2 regions of the Brevibacillus sp. SIMBA_040 genome follow, and region 2 is predicted to be linked to the other one. Evidence: riboswitches for the same ligand, from Rfam matches in the RefSeq annotation. Region 2 holds a riboswitch; the other holds the start of a gene.
What was found. Region 2 has a riboswitch for S-adenosylmethionine ahead of SB752_RS20580 (homocysteine synthase). Riboswitches for the same ligand answer to the same signal wherever they lie in the genome.
Positions count from the first base shown of each region.

Region 1: another riboswitch for S-adenosylmethionine. It lies ahead of SB752_RS14165 (pyridoxal phosphate-dependent aminotransferase); the one in region 2 lies ahead of SB752_RS20580 (homocysteine synthase).

Region 1 covers NZ_JAWRXI010000007.1:239,039-249,545, reverse strand. The annotation lists gene SB752_RS14180 (spore germination protein) at 1-591, opposite strand, end outside; gene SB752_RS14175 (aminotransferase-like domain-containing protein) at 753-1,961, opposite strand; gene SB752_RS14170 (hypothetical protein) at 2,171-2,641, opposite strand; gene SB752_RS14165 (pyridoxal phosphate-dependent aminotransferase) at 2,868-4,049, opposite strand; SAM riboswitch class I at 4,146-4,273, opposite strand; gene SB752_RS14160 (MFS transporter) at 4,668-5,927, opposite strand; gene moaC (cyclic pyranopterin monophosphate synthase MoaC) at 5,931-6,413, opposite strand; gene SB752_RS14150 (DNA-3-methyladenine glycosylase family protein) at 6,557-7,504, opposite strand; gene SB752_RS14145 (methylated-DNA--[protein]-cysteine S-methyltransferase) at 7,691-8,239, shown strand; gene SB752_RS14140 (2OG-Fe(II) oxygenase) at 8,232-8,945, shown strand; gene SB752_RS14135 (SPL family radical SAM protein) at 8,957-9,775, shown strand; gene SB752_RS14130 (molybdenum cofactor biosynthesis protein) at 9,881-10,507, shown strand, end outside.
Region 2 covers NZ_JAWRXI010000012.1:74,238-84,744, reverse strand. The annotation lists gene SB752_RS20605 (DUF4129 domain-containing protein) at 1-335, opposite strand, end outside; gene SB752_RS20600 (DUF58 domain-containing protein) at 332-1,525, opposite strand; gene SB752_RS20595 (AAA family ATPase) at 1,530-2,468, opposite strand; gene SB752_RS20590 (MFS transporter) at 2,539-3,786, opposite strand; gene SB752_RS20585 (ArsR/SmtB family transcription factor) at 3,773-4,831, opposite strand; gene SB752_RS20580 (homocysteine synthase) at 4,978-6,282, opposite strand; SAM riboswitch class I at 6,376-6,483, opposite strand; gene SB752_RS20575 (hypothetical protein) at 6,607-6,846, shown strand; gene SB752_RS20570 (rhodanese-like domain-containing protein) at 6,975-7,283, shown strand; gene SB752_RS20565 (SCO family protein) at 7,330-7,956, shown strand; gene SB752_RS20560 (YqzG/YhdC family protein) at 7,958-8,293, opposite strand; gene rnjA (ribonuclease J1) at 8,553-10,226, shown strand; gene SB752_RS20550 (BrxA/BrxB family bacilliredoxin) at 10,314-10,507, shown strand, end outside.

The DNA.
Region 1 (10,507 bases), on a different contig from region 2:
GATATACAAAATCATTACTTTTGTTTGTGTATATGTACCAATTTGCATTGTCTCTGTCTTGAAATCTGGTGTTTTCAATCGCTTTCGGATCAGAGACAGGTTGTCGTCTGCACTTTCGATAAAGGCTTCGCGAGGTCCTCGGACAGTTGCCTCATTGGAAGGCTCATCCACAGACCTGCCCTTTGTGCAAGTAAGGGGAAGCTCGATGGCACGCTGCTCATTATCTACAATAAGTAGGGCTCTGCTCTCTAAAATAGCATTTACCCCCTGATGGAGGGGAATCACACGATAATTCGAAACAGGCAACTGCTTTCGCTCAAAAAGACGCTCGCGAAAATCTGTGGAATCGCTCACATCCATAGATAAGATGGCAGTGAGCACATCTTCCTGAATAGCTTGCAGGTCAATCATTCCCGACAAGTAAATAAGCGCACACTTTTGATGAAGCCCAACCTCGAAGGTATGGAAGACAACATCCGAGCAATTGACGAGCTGTTCTTTCAGCCAACTCAGTTGGATCTCTATCTGGAGATTTTCATCGACATTTTTGACTTCCTTGCTCCCCAATTGTTTGCCCCTTTTTTTATCCATAGTCTTCTCTACCCTCGCTCATTGTCCACATCGGAACTTTTCTTTTGTGAATATCCTTACACGAACTACCTCCCTTTATTCTTTGCTGGAAAATGAGGAAAAAACGACAAAAGAGACAGCCAAAGAATGGCTGCCTCACGTGCTTACATCTTCGTATAAAATTACTGGTTTACTACCTGGCTTTGGTTGTACAGCTCAAAGGCCTTGCCAAGTCTGGAAATCGCTAATTGTGTGTCTTCTTTATTCAAGAGCGTATAGTTCAGGCGCATCGTATTCGCTTGTGCTTCAGCGGCGTAGAACGGTTTACCTGGGACAAATGCCACACCTTCCTTAACCGAAGCAGCAAGCAATTTTTCGGAATCCACATGCTCAGGCAAGGTTACCCAGAGGAACATACCTCCGCGTGGTTTTTCCCACTTCACGCCATTCCAGTTTTGAGCGAGCATCAGCTCATTCATCCATTCCATCCGTGCTTTGTAAGAGGCGCGGATTTTCTCGATATGGCTCTCGAGGTCAAAGTTTTCCAGTAATTTATGCAACGCAATTTGGTCAATCGTACTGGATTGCAAATCAACTGCCTGCTTCGCTTTTACCATCATCTGAATCACACGCTTATCGCCGATTGCCCATCCTGTACGCAGGCCTGGTGCTACGATCTTGGAGAAGGTGCTGGTGTAAACGACGCAAGAGTCCTCCGGATGCTCGTCGAGAGAGAAAATCGAACGATACGGCTCTTGCCCGTCAAACTGGATTTCGCCATACGGATCGTCTTCCAAAATCAAAATATTATTTTCTTTACATTGACGAAGCAATCCGAGACGGCGCTCCAAGCTCCAGACCTTTCCGGTAGGATTTGCAAAGGTCGGAATCACGTAAGCCATTTTTGGGCGATACTGCGCAATTTTACGTGCCAGATCATCCAAATCCATGCCCTCTTCATCACCATCCACCGGAATGGCGCGTATCCCTCGAAATTGGAACAGTTGGACCGCAGCCAGGTACGTAGGATTTTCTACCAGCACGACGTCGCCTTCGTCCAAATAGACACGACAGAGCAAGTCGACGGCCTGCTGGGAGCCGGTAGTCAGCAACATATTGTCCACGCCAACATTCATCTGTTTTTGCTTCATGCGAGATGCAACCCACTCGCGAAGTGGAAGATATCCATCTGTTAAGCCATATTGAAGAGCTTTTGCTCCGAGATCAAATGATCGGACAAAGGCTTCACGCATTTCTGCGATGGGAAAAGAGTCCTCCGCTGGTAAGCCTCCAGCCAGTGAGAGCACTTGATTGCCTTGGGTCAGCTTCAAGATTTCCCGGACCGCCGAAGAGGATAATGCTTCTACCGATTTTGAAAATTTGTACTCCATGTTCCGTTCCCCCTTGATTTTGCCTATATTTGTTTTATCACTGTCATTAAACAATGTCCAATCCTCGCTAGCTATGGGGAGATAGGTTTTGACTATGTCGAGCGATTGTTCGCTCGATTGGTGGTTTTATACCACGATTCCTGCTTCAAACAGGCGCAAAAAACCCCTTTCCGTAAAAAGGAAAGGGGTCTATGTATTCATCAAAGTATCTACGCGATACGGAAGACACGCGCTTTTTCTACCTGTGGCAAGAATGAGAGGTCCACATGCTTCAGCGCTTCTTCTACACCAATGTCCTCTGCCAAAAGCAATGCTTCCTCTTGGAACGTTGGTGTACAGCTGCCTTCATTCAATTCACAGAGGCGCTTTAGACGCTTCAGGCGATCTGTTGTTTTTTCAGCTCGCATACAATCGTTGGTCAGCTCACACACATTTACGTGACGCGCATCAGCAATCATGCTGATATCATTTACGTGAACAATGAGTCGCTGTCCTTCTTCCGTCACAAAACCGATCGAGCAAAAATGCGCACCTGACATTTCCATACGAGTGAGAACAGCATTGGCAAAGACCTCACCTGTGCGTAGCCGAACCTGGCCCGCTTCAATGGCTCCGCCTACCTTACGCTCGTTGGCGATCACCGTATACATATCCGTGTAACCGTTAATCTGATAGCGCATGTTACCCTCCTGCTTTGCATAAATGACAAGTAATTTGTTGAGACTAATTATCATTAACATCGTATAATGAAAATCATTATCTGTCAACGCTGAGAATGATTTTTATTGATAATTACCCCTACTTTTTTCGCTCACCACTATTCTTGCCCACTTTTCCGTTTTCATCGCAAAAAAAAGACCAGACCTGCTGCTTACCAGCATATGTGGTCTGATCCTTTGCAAACACCTATTTTTTGGGGGTAAACAAGCCCAATTTTTCAATACGCTTTACGGCCTCAGCCAGTCGCTGTTCATCCGATAGCAGCGCCGCACGAACGTAGCCTTCGCCCGTCGGCCCAAAGCCATCCCCCGGAGCTACAACGACATGCGCTTTTTCCAGTAACATATCGGAAAACTGGACGGAGGTAAAGCCGCTTGGGATTGGCAGCCATGCAAAAAACGAGCCTTGGGATGGCTGTGCTTGCCAGCCGATGCGATGCAGGTTGGAATAAAGCGCATTGCGCCTACCCTCGTATACAGCCACCAGGTCGCGGACACACTGCTGCGAACCAGTCATGGCTCGTGCAGCAGCCATTTGGACAGCTCCGAACAAACTCACAAAATAATGGTCTTGAATCAAATTGATCAAACGAACGAGCTCACGATTTCCAACCATCGCGCCTACGCGCCACCCAGCCATATTGTAAGTTTTGGACAGTGTATAAAACTCCACGCCCACTTCCTTTGCCCCTGGAACCTGCATGAAACTGACCGGTTTTTTACCGTCAAAGCTGATTGCTCCATAGGCAAAATCATGGCAAACAACAATTTCGTTTTTACGAGCAAAACGAACCGTATCTTCATAAAATTCGTACGGTGCATTCACCGCAGTCGGATTGTTCGGGTAGTTCAGAAACATCAGCTTGGCCCGCTCCAAATCCGCTTGGGATAGCTTGCTGTAATCTGGAAGAAATTGATTTTCCGCTGTGAGCGGCATCATGACCATCCGACCATCGACAACGGCTACACCTGACCAGTAATCAGGATAACCCGGGTCTGGCACCAGAGCTACGTCCCCTTTGTTCATCAGCACCTGGCAAATCTCTACAAGCCCGGTTTTGCTACCGAACAGAATCGCTACTTCTTCTTCCGGATCGAGATCGACGTCAAACTCTTGCTTGTACCAGTGTGCAACTGCCTGCTTCAGCTCCACTCGACCAGAAAATGGCGGATATTTGTGATGAAGCGGCTGAGCTGCCTGGGCCTGCAATTCCTCAATAATATGGGGCGGTGTCGGCAAGTCAGGATTGCCTTGTCCTAGGTTGATAACGTCATGACCAGCAGCAATGACCTTGTTTACCTTTGCTACCAAGGTAGCGAAAAACTGGGTCGGCAACCGATCAATCATGTCGGAGGGTTGGATGCGCATCGTTCTTCATTTCCTTTCTGTCGGGTACTGCATGATTCTACACTGCAAAAAAACCCCTCCTTCTTTACAGAAAAGGGGTAGATCAGCTTCGTCACGTCCTTATCTGTCAGGAAAGATCCTGCTGGAATTGGCACAGCATCTGTTTTCTTCAACCTGAATCGATATGAAAACAGATCCGCTGCCGGGCTTCATAGGGCCAGTCCCTCCGCCTCTCTTTATAAGTAAAGCACACGGAATATAATGTTTTAGCAATTTTATATTACTTGAGCGGGTGTTTTGTGTCAAGACACCTGGGGGCGCTGGGGAAAAGCACTTTATTGAGCTGTGGTGGTGGGGAGGAAAACGGAGAAAATGCTCCGGATTCTTGGGATACTTGCTGGGGGCGTTACTGCTCAGCTCCGTGAAAAAAGCGAAACCGCGTCCAAAGTCGTGGATTCGCTGAGGCATCTCAAAGGTGGACGCTTAAGGGCGTGTTTCGCTTTTTTCACTCCGCTTGGGATGTATCCCAAAGATCCTCGCATTTTCTCCGTTTTCCTCACGACAGCTGGCGTGTTTTCCCCTGTTTGGAAAAAACAAAAAAGACGCGCGTGGCGCCTTTTCATTATAAAAAAAGAAGAATTACATTTTTTCTGCGGTTTGTACTGGAATCTGGTGACTGCGTTTTTGGAAAGAGCTGTGGAAAGCAAAGAATACGACGGATAACAGTGCCAAACCAGCCATGATGTACAGCAGTCCCTGGGCCTGGAAGTTTTGAAAGATGAAGGCACCGAGGAGTGGGCCAAGCATACGTCCTGCGGAGCCTGTACCTGAGACAAGACCTTGGATGAAGCCTTCCTGCCCTTCTGGTGTGAACTTGGCAGCTACAGCTGGAACCGCTGGCCATACGAGCATTTCGCCCAGTGTCATAACGAACATCGCAGCAACAAATCCAGCGTATGACGTCGTTTGCGACAAGATGAGCATCGACAGAACAAATACATACGAGCCGAGCAGCATTTGAGCCTTGAGTGTTCGAGCATAACGACGAATGACCCACGCGATCAACGGCTGACCGAACAAAATCAAACCTCCGTTAATTGTCCACAAGAGGCTATATTGGCGTAGGGAAATACCTAGTGACTGCATATATGCGGACAGGACAGTCGTCCATTGGACATACACGATCCAGCTGATCAACAGTCCCCCACAGAGCATGACAAGCGCTCCCCAGGCAACCCTTTTCGCCGGCTGAGTGGGTGGAGTTTTCATTCCTGTCTTGTCAGCACCCTGTGTAAGCTGCTCTTCCTTGTTCTTCGCTTTCACAGCCATCGCTTTTACATGCTGCGGCAAAATAAAGGCAAACATGGCAAGTACGATAATTTGGGCGAAGGCATTTCCGAAGAAAGTCCAGGCAAACGACACGCTCGCCAGAATACCGCCCAAAGCAGCCCCGGCAGCTACCCCGGCATTGAGCGCCACATAAATCATGTTGATTCCTTTGCGGCCTCCCTCTGGCCACATGACAACAGCTAGTGCATTAATAACCGGAGACAATGTCCCGTAAAAAAGTCCATTTAATAAGAACAAAATCGTGTAGATCGTAAAATCATGGGTCAAGCCCAAGCAAACCGACATCAGAATGATTCCTGCGGAGGACAAAATGATCGTTCTCATTTTCCCCCAACGGTCAAACAGCATCCCGCCAACCAGGCTGCCAACCAGAAAAGCCCCTTGATTCAAAAGCAACAAAAAGCCGGCAACAGTAAGCGGCTTTCCTAAGAAATCGTGAATATAGATCGTTACAAGCGGCCATATACATGCCATTCCTGTAGAGAAAATGACGGCAGCAATCGCCAATAGCCGAATGCTGCTCGGATAGGATTCCCATTTCTCTTTCATGAGTTACTTCTCTCCTCGCATGAAGTCGCCGCTTTTTCCGCCTGTCTTTTTGAGGAGGCTTGTAGGTCCAATTACCATTCCTTTGTCCATTGCCTTACACATGTCATATACAGTTAGGGCTGCCACACTGACAGCAGTCAGCGCTTCCATCTCCACGCCTGTTTTCCCGGTGGTTTTTACAGATGCTTCGACTTCAAGCGTCGTTTCATCTGCAAACGAAAAACGGATATCAATACCAGTAAGTGGCAGTGGATGGCACATCGGGATGATTTCCCACGTCTTTTTCGCAGCCATCACACCGGCAACCTGTGCTACCGCCAGTACATCCCCTTTTTCCACACGTCCCTCGCGAATACGCGCGAGTGTTCCTGGCTTCATAATGATTTGGCTGTGGGCAATGGCTTCACGCTTCGTAATATCTTTCTCAGAGACATCCACCATTTTTGCCCGATTCTGTTCGTTAAAATGCGTCAATTGGTCACTCATGCTATTCCTTTATCCTCCATGGAAGCAAGTATCCATAAATACCATGCCCAAATGTAATTCGTCGGTCGCTCTGTCATCTACTTCTTACCTTACTCCCGCTGCTTTCGAAATGCAATGAGAACATAGAGGAGGATGTGCCTTATTTAATAGAGAAATCTCCATAAGTAAAAGGTTGCATAGGATTCCCAGTTCGTCCAGCCCACTGACAGTCGGATCATTTCCTCCTTTGTAGGCTTTTCCTTTGTCTCTAAAAGATGCCGGACCGCATTATGCAGCCCCACATCGTCGATGGGAAAAGCGGACGGAATTCGCAAGCAGCGCATTAATACATAATTGGCTGTCCACGGACCGATCCCGCGGATTTGAACGAGCTGCTTTTCTGCTGCCTTCCCTGAGCCAGCGGTGAGAAGCTGCTCCTTACTCAGTTTCCCTTCTACGATGAGCCTCGCTACATCAATGAGGTATTCACTTTTTTTGCCTGTCATTTTGAGTGCATGCAAGTCCTCTACGCGAAGCTCTGCGATCCGTTCAGGCTCTGGAAACAGCCAGTACACCTCTCCCTCACAGGTTACTTGCCGACCAAAGCTCTCTACCAGACGCCTTTTCAACGTATACGCAAAGGTCATATTGATTTGCTGACCGATAATCCCCCAGCTGATCGCCTCAAATAAATCAGGAATCCCGACATTGCGCAGACCATAAAACGATTCTACCGCGCGTCGGAGAAGATCATCGGTTTTTGCCAACTCATAAAAAGGCTGCAAATTCGTATCCAGATCAAACCAGTCATGTACATACCTGGCTACGGCTGCTCGCCCCTCTTTTGACGTTGGGGCTGTGTCTCCCAGAAACCGAATCCTCAAGGTGTTTTGGTCTGCCGCACCAATTTCCACAATCGACAGCTCTTGCAACGTGGGAATAGCTCGGTATATTCGCTCCTCCCTCAGATGAAACAGACATTCATTGGGGGCACCTGCCAAGTAGTTTAGATTTTGCGCAAAGGAAAACTCCTTTGGTACAATCAGCAGCAGCTCCTGCCCATGATCCTCCCAGGAGTCTTTCCACTCCAGATCTTCCTTGTATGAATGCATCGTTATCCTCCCATTCAGGTCCTGATACGTTCGCCAGCTCTCTTTGTTTTATCATAACAGGATCACAACCTATTTCGTTATCTTGCTGTTCCATTCCAAAATCCGTACATCATGCCCTTGGCAGCGCTATACTGTGCTTAAGTTGAACACAATGAATAACGGTAGCTGATTGAGGAGGAAATAGATATGCGTACAAAAAAAAGTCAAACGGTTTTTTGGACAAAGCTCGTTAACGGGGAATGGAGTCTGTTTCTGGCAGCGACCACAAAAGGACTTTGCTATGTCGGTTCGCTGAACAAGCCATTCGACGAGCTGCTGGCATGGACAAATAAGCACTTTCCCAATTGCACGCTCGTCGAAGATGCAACCGCACTAGAGCCTTATACGACGCAAATCACCGAGTATATAGAAGGAAGCCGGAAGCAATTTACTATTCCCTTTGATTATCAGGGCACATCCTTTCAGCTCGCTGTATGGGACGCGCTATGCCAAATTCCTTATGGAGAAACCAAGTCTTACTCGGATATCGCCCAGCAGATTCAAAAGCCAGCAGCGGTGCGGGCAGTAGGCACAGCAATTGGTGCCAATCCCGTATTAATCACCGTACCTTGTCACCGCGTCATCGGGAAAAATGGTGCTCTCACCGGTTATCGCGGCGGTTTGGCGATGAAGACCAAGCTGCTTGAGCTCGAAAGTGCAGGCCAGCACGCGAAAGGAAGGATGCAGAATGCCTAATCGTCTTGCCGAACGGATCGCCGCTCTCGATTGGGCCCACCTGCAACAAACGCTGGACGAACAAGGCTATGCCATACTACCATCCATACTAGAGCCTGATCAATGCAAAGACATCATCGCAACCTATTCCGATGATGCTCTTTTTCGCAGCACAATTGATATGGCGAGATACCGTTTCGGGATTGGACAGTACCGTTACTATCAGGCTCCCCTTCCGCCGCTGTTGCAGCAGCTTCGCGAGGGCTTTTATCCTGAGCTTGCCAAAGCCGCAAACCGCTGGCTTGGACAGCTTGGAAAGGATGCTATCTACCCCGCTACTCTTTCCGATTTTTTGGATCGCTGTCATCAGCATGGACAATCCCGCCCCACTCCTCTGCTTTTGAAATATGAGGCTGGCGGGTACAATTGCTTGCATCAGGATTTGTACGGTGAGGTTTATTTTCCTTTTCAAGTCGTGTTTGTCCTGAGTCAAAAAGAGATCGATTACACTGGTGGAGAGTTTTTACTGCTGGAGCAGCGCCCTCGGGCACAAAGCAGAGGGCATGTTATTACACTTGCGCAAGGTGCCGGGCTGATTTTCCCAACGAACCATCGACCTGTTGCCGGAGCACGCGGCTATTATCGGGCTACGCTGCGCCATGGCGTCAGTACGATTACTGCTGGAAACAGATACAGTCTCGGGATCATCTTTCATGATGCCAAGTAAGGAGAGTCTATGTGAAGACTGCTTTATTTTACAAGCATCCGAAAACATTGCTGAATAAAGGAAGCGGATTTCTTTCCGATTATACGCACTCCCTCAATCCGTATACGGGATGCTCATTTGCCTGCTCGTACTGCTATGTGCGGCAAATGCCTGTCTCGCTTTTTCGGGATCAGCCGTGGGGAACGTGGGTAGATATCAAGCAGGAAGCTGGAAACCTACTCCGCAAAGAGCTTCTACGGGCAAAGGCGAAAGGGAAGGTCACAATCTTTATGTCCTCTGCTACAGACCCGTATCAACCCGTCGAGCAAAAGGAGCAGGTTACTCGTTCTCTGCTAGAGGTAATGGCAGATGACCCACCCGATTTTCTGCTGGTTCAAACTCGCAGTCCACTGGTTCGCCGCGATATCGATCTGCTGTTGTCGATGCAGGACCGTGTACGCGTCAGCATGACTGTAGAAACTGATTTGGATGACATCCGCAAGCACTTTTCCCCGCAAGCACCGCCGATTCAGGCACGCCTGAAGACCTTGCAGCTCCTGGCAGAAGCTGGCGTCCCCACACAAGTTGCCATTGCCCCTGTTTTACCAAGCAGCGAAGCGTTCGCTCATCGCTTGCGGCCTTTAGTCAATCGTGTGTGTATAGACGATTTTTATATGGGAGATGGCAGCGGAGGAAAGCGAACGAGGAAATTGGGAATAGCATCGCTCTATGAGCAGTTGGGACAAGAAAAATGGTATAATCCCGACGCTTTCCAGCTTGTATATGAGCGTTTTGTTCGCGTATTTGGCAAAGAAGACGTGTATTTGAGTCAAAAAGGCTTTGCTCCCTAAGCTAGCGTGCAGGTTTGGCCTCTCTCGCTCATTGGCATATGTGCCCGATTATGATATCTTCAAGCCATAGAGAACTGTTATCTCAACGGGAAAAGAGGAGTTGCCTTGACCATTACTATTTTGCTGTTTGCTGGCCTAGCCGAACGAGCCAATGTTCGAGAAATACAATTGACCCTGCCAGAAAATACGAATGTACGTGATCTTCTGCAGTTAATCGGGGAACAGTATCCTGCCCTCTCTCCTCTGCTTGGAAGCTGCTTTGTTTCGGTTAATCATGAATACGCTGCACCAGATAGAGTCATCGGACCAGCTGATGAGGTCGCCCTGCTCCCTCCGGTCAGCGGCGGTGAAGAAGAACCTCGCTTTGCGATTACGACAGAGCCGCTTCAGGCAGACAAGCTTGTTCGCCTGGTCAGCAATCCTCATGCAGGAGCGATTCTGACCTTCGTCGGAACCGTTCGTGAATTTACCCATGGGCAGCGGACTGTCTATCTTTCCTACGAGGCATATGCCCCAATGGCCGTTGAAAAAATGAAGCAGATTGCCACAGAGATCGAGGAGCGCTGGCCCGGTGCCGAAGTGGCGATGCACCACCGTATCGGGGATTTGGCTGTCGAGGAGATCGCCGTGGTCGTAGCAGTCGCTACCGCTCATCGCAACGAATCCTTTGAGGCTGGACGCTATGCGATCGAGCGCCTGAAGCAGATCGTTCCGATATGGAAAAAAGAAATG
Region 2 (10,507 bases):
CTAGCGTGCCCTATACCGTCAGCGGAAACGGAATGGATTCGCCAATAAAAGATTCCTGTCAACAGTAAAGCGACCAGCCAGGAGCCAAACATGTAAAAACTGAACAGCCCGACGCAAGCGACAGTAGGGTAGAGCAAAAGATGAAAAAGCAGACTGCGACCACCACCATGGTAGAGCCAGCTTCCAGCTACGAGCAGTAGCAAAGCGATCACACAAAAAGTGAGCATGGGCATAAGTCCAGCAGACATCCAGCCAAGCATCATCAAGCTGCCGCCGATCAACAAGGCTTCTAGCCAAAAAGCAAGCGTCCAGCGGCTTATCATGGAGAGCGTCATCTCGCAATCACTCTCCTTTTCTCAAAACGTCTCTTCGCTTCAAAACGGCGCAGTACCGCCTGCTCCTCAGATACATCAAGTACCGCAACGTTATGCCCACGTTGAAGCAAGCGCTCGATGGAGGCGTGAGTGTCATCGTCGAGTCTTGGTGTGACGAGCAGGATCGCTTCTTTTGCTGGGCTATCTTCGAGACGGCGCAGCAGGTGAGCGAGCGGGGTGGTGACGTAGTGGTGCATCTGAGCGAGCTGTGTCATCACGTGCAAATGATGGTTTTTCCCGCTTCCCGCCGGCAAATGGTAATGCTCGCGTCCCCGTTGCTTTACGGTGAGGAACAGCTCGTAGCCAAACGATTTCTTTCTGCACAGCACAGAGAGGGCCGCCAGACAAGAAATGGTACGTTCATTGACTGTATCATTGTGGCGCTGCAGCATTGGCTCATAAGAGGGGAGGATATGTCCCACGATTCGCCAGTTCGGCTGGGCGGTGTGCTCGAACAGTCGTGTCTTAAATGAGCCTGTCTTGGCTGTTGCACTCCAGTGAATGTGCTTCATGCGGTCACCCGGTATATAAGGCCGTACCCCGCGCTGAAAGGTGACATCCTCTAGCTGCCTTTGACGAGAGAGTCTGCCTCCGTCCGGCTCTGTTTCGTTTAGTGAAAATGGGGGGAGAGGCAGCGGCAACGGATAGACCAGCAAGGAAAAAGAAAGGGGCATAGTCAGATCACTGCGTTCCTCTCCAAACAATGACAGGGACTCGGAAGCCGCCTCCGTCAGCCAAACAGTACCGCGTTTATGCGGGGTGAGCGTGAGGGTCCGGGTCGCACTCTGGCGCATGGGAAGATCAAAGCGAAGCCGAACGACTGTCCGCTGATTACTGACCTTCACCTCATCTGCCCCTTCTACTGAAACATGCTCAGGCAGCGAAAAGCGAATCCAGGTAGCGGGCAGCGGCAACCACGAATGATTGTGCAGGCGCACCGTTACATGGACTTCTGTTCCCGGCATGACTCGGTATTGATCAGAGGACCATTCCAGCTTTACCCACCTCGACATTGACGAGAGCCACCAGCCTTGCATTGCAGGCATGAAAAAGAAGAAGCCGCCAAACAGCCAGAGAAACCAGCTGCCGGAAAACAGGGCAAAGAGCAGCAAGAGAAAGCCGATGACATGAAAGGTTTGCTTTGTGTTCATTTCGTTACACGCTTTCTTCCACCGGAGCAGGCACACTTGTCAAAATTTGCTCGACTACTTCCTGCTCGGTTACATGCAGCTCAGCCTCGATCGATAGTCGAATGCGGTGAGTGGTGAGACTCGGAAACACTTCTTTGACATCGTCTGGCAAAACATAAGAGCGACCCGCCAAAAAGGCAAACGCCTGTGCCGAGCGCAACAATGCGAGCATAGCGCGTGGGCTGATTCCGACTTCAACTGAGCGATGCGAGCGCGTAGCTTCTGTCAGATCGATCACATAATCTTCTACGGCTTGGCTGACGTGAACCGCCGCGACTTCCTTTTGCAATGCAGCGATTTGTTCCACTGTGATGACTGGATTTACCTGCTCCAGAGGGGATTCACTGCGGAATCGCTTCAAAATTTCCTTGGAATCCGCGCGTGTACCATAGCCGAGTGACAGCTTGAATAAGAAACGGTCTAACTGCGCTTCTGGCAGAGGGTATGTCCCTTCGGATTCAATCGGATTTTGGGTGGCAATCACAAGCAGCGTAGAGGGCAATGGCAAGGTGATGCCTTCGATCGTTACCTGACGTTCCTCCATGCACTCCAAAAGTCCAGATTGGGTGCGAGGAGTAGCCCGATTGATTTCATCTGCGAGCAGAACATCCGCAAAAACGGGACCTTTGCGTAGTTCAAATTCGCTTGTTCGCTGGTTGAAAACATGCAGCCCCACCACATCGGAGGGCAAAAGATCTGCAGTAAATTGCAGGCGATTGTAGCTGCCACCGATTGCCTGCGCCAATGTTTTGGCGAGCACTGTTTTCCCCATGCCGGGTAAATCCTCAAGAAGGACATGACCCCGTGCCAAAAGGGCGGTGACCAGCAAACGAATTTGTTTTTCTTTTCCGACAATGACATGGTTGACGGTAGTAAGCAGTGAATCTAGAGAAGGATGGGCCATCGTAATTCTCCTTTATATCAGTAAAAGTGCTGGTGAAAAAAACTTTTCTGTACCGTCTAAAAAACTTCTATTAAAAAGTGCCCGTTCCTTCATCGACTTTCCGCAATAAAGATTTTTTTGCAAATTTTTGAAATCCAAGCCCGAATAAGGAGGCACCTACGATGAGCAGGCCCATTCCCATAAAGAGCGGGCGAATCCCTACTGTGTCGCCGAGCTGACCACCTACCCAGACTCCGAGAGGCATGGTCGCGCGGAGGATCAAAAGCCTGACCGAAAAGACTCGCCCCATCAGGTGGGGAGGGACAGAGCGCTGATACAGGCTTGTGCTGTGAACGTGAAAAAAGGGCGCAAAAATACCCGCTAATACTTCGATTGCAATCGCCAGCCACAGATTGTGTGTGAAGCCCAGCGCTATAAATGTCGCGCCTCCAATCGCTAGCGAGCCTAGCATGAGAATGTGCTGCTCGATTCGCCCACTCAGCCGTGGGATGACGAGTGAGCCAAGCAAATAGCCAAGTGGATATCCAGCTAGAAAAAGTCCAACGTGAAAGGAGGAACCAAGTAGCTCACCGGTAATGTACGGGAGGTTGAGAACCAAGGTAATGCCTACAGCGAATTGAACGAGAGCTGCGTAAATGCTAAGCCAAAAGAGAAGCGGCTTTTCATAAAAAACAGCAAGTCCTTCCCGAAACATAACTACCCACGATTGCGATCGGGGAGCTTCCACAGTTTGGCTTTCACACAGTAGCAAAAGTCCGCCACTCAGAGCATAGCCAAGTGATACCAAGCCGATTACAGCTGTGCCTCCGATCCATGCTACAAGCAGTCCACCCAGGGGAGGTCCCGCGATCATTGCAATTCGCAACGCGCTGTCCAAATAGGCATTTGCCTGCACCAGACTCTCCCCTTTGACAATAGAAGGCAAGAGTGACTGGCTGGCAGGAACATAGAGCGGCTGGATCAGACCGTTGAACAAAGAAATGAGATACAGCGGCCAAAGGGCTTCAGGCTGGATGAGGATAACCCCGAATGTGAGGAAAAACACGCCGCTTCTCATCCATTGCGAAAAGACCATGACACGCTTTTTGTCGAATCGATCGAGATAAGGACCAATAATCAGCTGCAAAACTAGCGAGGGCAAGAAGTAGAGGAGCCACATCCCGCCAACAGCGGCCTCGGAGCCTGTAGCCTGGTAGATCAACCAGCTTGAAGCCAGCGTACCAAGTGAAGCCCCCAGCTCTGAAATCAATTGACCGAACAAAATCAGGCGATACGATCGTAAACGCCAGACGGAAACGGGCTGTTCAGCAGTTATCATCGGCCATATCCCCCAAAAATTGCTGCAGCAGGACGGGCATTTTATCCAATGCTTTGCGCTTGAATCTGTATTTGTTCCCTTTTCCCTCGACGAGGTGAGCGGAGCGCAAAAGAGACAGATGGTGATGTACAGTAGACTTGGCAACGCCTAATCTCTCAGTCATTTCTTGCAGACTCATCTCTTTTTCCGAAAGCATTTTGACCAGGCGCAGGCGGTACTCATCTCCCAGTACCTTCAACGTTTGCACCAGCATCTGGGACGGACGATACGGGTCAGCAGTGTCATGCAGGCTCTCGTCAGCTACCGGATAGTAAAAAATCTTGGTCCCCGCGTCATTGGCGTGAATGGTCCAAGGGCGGTATATGATTTGGGGGATGAGCAGCACACGGGTAATAGCGGGTTCCGGCGGATAGCTGCCATGTGTCGCCCACTCGACAAAAGCTTCGGCAGAAAGCCTTTCCTGCATCGCTTTTTTATGTCTGCAGTCACGCTCCAGAATACTGCTGATTTCAGCTTCCCGCGGCTTCACGTGTGTGTTGTACCAGCCCTCTATCAGAAGCAGCAAGTGGCTACGCAGCTTCTCCGGCTCGGTGGAGCCAATGTGAGCGATATAGGCCGGGAAAAAGAGGTGAGAGCGACAGGCATTCTGGAGTGCGTAAATCGCTGAGTCACTTCCACGTGCGGCCTTCTGACGCAGGTCTTGCAGCTCCTCGCCCAAATAGGGAAGAGCCTGATAACGCAGCTCCTCCGATGGCAACCCTTTGACATAGGAGAGAAAGGTGGACAGGTCAGAAAACGATTGCTGATGCAATAGTTGCAACAAGGTTTTCCACGTGTTGTTTTGTTTGGCATAGTCTAGCTCACGCAGGGTGACGGGATCGAGCTCATCCATAAGCTGTTGCCAATACTCTGCTGGCTGCTCCAGCGTCGGTCGAATGTCATCATAAGTGACAGCTGCAATACCGAGTGCCGCTTCAAAGAGAGGGGAAAACGACAGCTCGAGATGATAGGTTGTGCGTTCTGTGCCAATATTTAATAGGTTCATGTCTGGATACCCTTTCCAAATGAAATGATAGGTTGATTATAAAATATTCGAATATCATATTCAATGTTTTTCGAATTTAATCGAAACGCACATGAAAAAGCACGTAACTCTCTTAACGAGTTACGTGCTTTTTGGGCGGTGTTCAATTAGCTGACAGTGGAAAGCTCAGTTGCTTTTTTCAATGCCTGCTCCAGATCGCCAATAATATCCTCAATCGCTTCTGTACCGATCGAGAGGCGGATCAGCCCAGGTGTTACACCTGCTGCAGCCTGCTCTTCTTCATTCATTTGTTGATGCGTGGTGCTCGCTGGGTGAATGACGAGCGACTTGGAATCGCCCACGTTTGCCAGATGGGAGAATAGCTTCACAGATTCAATCAGCGTCTTGCCTTCTTTTACGCCGCCGCGAATACCAAAGGTAAGGATTGCGCCAGCTCCTTTTGGCAAATACTTTTGCGCAAGGGCATGATCGGCATCGCCCTCCAGACCAGGATAGCTAACCCATTCAACCGCTGGATGGTTCTGGAGGAACTTCGCCACTGCGAGAGCGTTTTGGCTATGGCGCTCCATGCGCAGATGCAGTGTTTCGAGTCCCTGCAGGAACAGGAAGGAGTTGATAGGAGCTACAGCAGCACCGATGTCACGCTGAAGCTGTACGCGAGCTTTGATGATATAAGCCAGCGGGCCCACAGCCTCTGTATAAACGACGCCATGATAGCTAGGGTCTGGAGTCGTCAAGCCAGGGAATTTACCGTTGCTCCAGTCAAATTTACCGGAGTCAACAATGATACCGCCGACTGCTGTACCATGACCGCCAATGAATTTGGTGGTGGAGTGGACGATAATATCAGCACCATGCTCAAATGGACGGCACAGGATTGGGCTGGCAAAGGTATTGTCAACAATCAGCGGAACGCCGTTTTCGTGAGCGATATCGGCAATCGCTTGCAGATCGGCTACATTGATGCGTGGATTGCCGATGGTTTCGCAAAAGAGTGCTTTGGTGTTTTCGTTGATCGCTGCACGGAAGTTCTCAGGATTGGACTGGTCTACAAAGTGAACCTTGATTCCGAGGCGTGGAAGAGTATGAGCAAACAGATTGTACGTACCGCCGTACAGGCTGCTGGACGCTACGATCTCATCTCCTGCATGCGCGATATTGAGAATGGCAAACGTAATGGCTGCCTGACCAGACGCTGTCGCCAAAGCACCTACGCCGCCTTCCAGAAGAGCGACACGTTTTTCAAAAACGTCCTGTGTCGGATTCATGATCCGTGTATAGATATTGCCCAATTCTTTCAAAGCGAACAAATTCGCTGCATGCTCTGTATCACGGAAAACATAGGAGGTCGTTTGGTAAATAGGGACAGCACGTGAGCCTGTTACAGGGTCAACCTCTTGTCCCCCATGGACTGCAAGTGTTTCTGGCTTCCATTGTTGTTGATCCGACATCATCATCTCTCCTTTTTCTATGGTAGAATGAATGCAATAAAAAACGGAGCCATTCTCCTGAGAAGAAGAAGGCTCCGGTCATGCGCGGGCTTGCGTTCATCTCTCAGAATCTATGGATTCTGCAGGAATTGGCACCGCGCATAGGCATATGCTGGTTGCCGGGTTTCATAGGGCCTGTCCCTCCACCGCTCTTGATGAATAAGTGTGTCAGTTATTGTTGTCACAATTGTATGAAAAACAATGCTTGGCTGTCAATCTTTAATTATGAGTTATCAGGGTGGAATAGAGGATATTTTATCGCGGACGCTGGAGGAGGAATCGAGATTGCAGGATGAACCTACAACAAACCAACAGAAAATAGCGAAGAGAATCGCGTTGATCGTTCTCAACCTGTTTTGTTATGGGCTTGTCATCTATTACGGTATTTTTGTCATCGAAAACGGAAGCGGACTCAGAGAAATCAACGAGTTTGGAAAATGGATGTTTATGCTCGTCTGTCTGCTGCTGGCATCCCTCTACGGTACGCTTCGCATCGTGACATGGATTCGTGAAGGGAAGATATAGAACCGTCACAAATTTGCCTTTGGACGTTCACACTCCGCTGTGGGACCCGTTAGAAATGAGTAATTCCGTATGATATGATGAGAGTTGATCATGATGCGTGTAATGTACATATAGGAGGATAAATGACCATGGAAAATAGCGTAAAGGAAATTACACCTCAGCAGCTTTTGGAGAAGCTGGAGGCAAATGAAAATGTACAAGTGATCGACGTACGCGAGCTGGAGGAGTGGAATTCTGGTCACATTAAACAGGCAAAGCTCATCCCGCTTGGTTTTTTACCGCATCGACTAGAGGAACTGGATAAAGACACTCCGATTGTGATGGTGTGCCGCAGCGGTGCACGCAGTCACTCAGCTACGGAATATTTGAGTGCACAAGGCTATGACGTGGCGAATATGGTAGGCGGAATGCTGGCATGGCCTGGTGAGAAGGAATAGGCATACATAGAGAAAAACGTTTGGGAAAGCAGGGGAGGAAGCATTCGTGAGTGAAGGCGCACAGCCACAACAGGCATCCGGGCTGCAAAAGCACTGGTTTACTGTGTTGGCAGGAATTATTATTCTGGCAATCGTTGGGGTGTTTGGCTACAAGTACATGGCGAGAGAACAAATTCCCGTTATGAAGCCGCTCCAGGACTTTTCCTTGGATAACAGCAACGGGTCTGCCTTTACTTTTTCAGAAGGAAAAGGGAAGGTCCGCTTGGTTGAATTTATGTTTACCAATTGTCCCGATATTTGTCCGGCGACTACCTACAACATGTCTAAGTTGCAGGATCAGTTAAAAGAAAAGAACCTGTTTGGAAATAAGGTAGAATTCATCTCCATTACGTTTGATCCTGATTTCGATACAGCTGAGGTCTTGCAGCAATACGCGGATAAATTTAAAGCCGACCAAAGCGGCTGGCAGTTCCTGCGTGGGGATGCACAGGCTGTAGAAAAAGTGACCAAGGACTTCGGAATTGCGGTTTTGAAGCAGCCAGATGGCACGATCGCCCATACTGCTCGCATGTTCCTCGTCGATGGTGACGGAAACATGCGTCGCGCGTATGGGATGGCAGCCGATATGGACATGGATCAGATGATGAAAGAAATGGTACAGCTAGCCGACTAGCTCATCGTGTTTCTTCATAAGTGATACGCACCATTTTTTCCGTTTTGGTTTCAAATTCAATATGAACGAGTAGCGCCCACCTGCGATTGCCCTCCTGGAGCAAAAGCTTAAACGTCTCCTCAGACGTGGTGGGCGTTTTCTTTATGCGTCCGACGTGCAAATAATCAACGATTTGAGCGTGAGGATGCTTTTGCTTTGTTTGCTGCATGGCGATTCTGCCCCATTTGGCATAAGGGGGCTGGGCTTCGGCAGGTGGAGCTAAAGACAAGCTCATCAGAAAAACGATCAGGACCGAAGTGAAAGAGATAATACGCGGGAATCTGGAAAAGACAAGCATACAGGGCACCTCCGACACAGGAAATATCGTACCGCTACGAAATAGTGTGTGCACAAACAACAAAAAGTTCATCTGGTCGGTTCTGACAGCGTGCCAGCTTGCTTTTCACCTCTATGGTTAGGTACAATTTTCCAGTCGATAATAAATACCAATTACTTAATATGTGTAGAATGGTGAGACTGGATGAAACGAACGCCTCGCGTTGTGTTACAATAAGAATGGCATGCTTAGTTCGGGTTCCCCAAAAAAATCATGCACGATGAAGTTAGGAGGAAAGAGATTGGGCGACGTTAAGATTTTCGCGATGGGCGGCCTCGGCGAGATCGGAAAAAATATGTACTGCGTCGAGTATGAAGATGAGATTATAATCATTGATTGCGGGGTCAAATTCCCCGAGAATGAAATGTTCGGCATTGATTTGGTTATTCCGGATGTATCCTATTTGGTGGATAACCAACATAAAATCAAGGCACTGCTATTGACGCACGGACATGAGGATCATATTGGGGCGATTCCTTATATTATGCGCCAAATCAAAGTGCCGATCTACGGTGGTCGTCTGACCCTGGGCTTGGTCAAGGCGAAGCTGGAAGAGCACAAAATGCAAAATGACGTAAAGATGATTCCGATTTCGGAAGACACGGAAATTCCCTTCAACCGGTTGAAGGCCACTTTCTTCCGCACGAATCACAGTATTCCGGATTCCTTTGGGGTCGTGCTGCACACACCAGAGGGTATGGTCATCCACACGGGTGACTTCAAGTTTGATATGACACCAGTGGGACAAACAACGGAGTACGGTAAAATTGCCAAGATTGGTGCGAGCGGCGATGTATTGGCACTGCTCTCCGATAGTACGAATAGTGAGCGTCCTGGCTATACCATGTCGGAGCGAACAGTAGGCGATGGCATCCTGGATGTGGTCCGCAAAGCGCGTGGGCGCATCATTCTTGCTACCTTTGCTTCCAACGTACACCGTCTGCAGCAAGTAGTGGATGCGGCTGAGCAATGCAATCGCAAAGTAGCGGTAATCGGTCGCAGCATGGAAAAGGTATTTTTGATTGGACAAGAATTAGGCTACATCCAGATGCCTGAGGGCATGCTGATCGACATCAAGCACATCGACAACTATGCGGACAACCAGGTGCTGATTATTTGCACAGGCAGCCAGGGTGAGCCTATGGCTGCGCTGACGCGTATTGCATCGGGCTCTCACCGTACGGTTTCGATCTATCCGGAAGATACTGTCATCATCTCCGCGTCACCGATCCCTGGAAATACGATCAATGTGAGTCGGACGATTGACAAGCTGTATCGCGCAGGGGCAAACGTAGTACTTAGTCATGCATTTGACATCCATGCATCAGGACACGGTAGCAGTGAAGAGCTGAAGCTGATGCTTAACTTTATCCGTCCGAAGTATTTCATTCCGATCCATGGAGAATACCGGATGCTCAAGACGCACTCCAAGCTGGCGCAGCAGGTGGGGATTGAAGAGAGCAATATCTTTATCATGGATAATGGCGATGTCCTGAATTGCAACCGCGAAAAAGCGTGGCTGAGTAAAGTACAAGCGGGTATCGTTCTGATTGACGGCAGCGGTGTAGGCGATGTTGGAAACATCGTGCTGCGCGACCGCAAGCATCTTGCTGAGGACGGCCTCATGGTAGTTGTAGTCAGCCTGGATATGAAAAACTTCAAAATCCTGACTGGCCCAGATATCGTGAGCCGTGGCTTCGTCTACGTGCGCGGGTCCGAGTCTCTCATCCAGGAAGCGACAATGCTCGTCCGTCAACGACTGCAGGAAACACTGGAAAAGAAAATCAAAGAGTGGTCTGAGCTGAAATCGCAAATCAACGAGGTTATCAAGCCGTTTATTTACGAGAAGACAGGCCGTAATCCGATGATCCTGACGATTTTGATGGAAGTGTAGCCAAGGCGCACTTGTTGATTCTCCAACGGACATAATCGGGGTATAATATACGTATTAAAATGCGTTAGATAAAGGAGAGGTTGCCCAATGATGTCATATGAAGCATATATGAGCCAAGTGATCCAACCGATGCGTGATGAGTTGACTCGCAACGGATTCCAAGAGCTTCGCACTGCAGAAGAGGTAGAGCAAACACTGCCTAACCAAAAAGGCTTGTCGCTGGTTGTAGTGAACTCCGTTTGTGGCTGCGCAGCAGGTCTTGCTCGTCCAGCGGTTGTTCA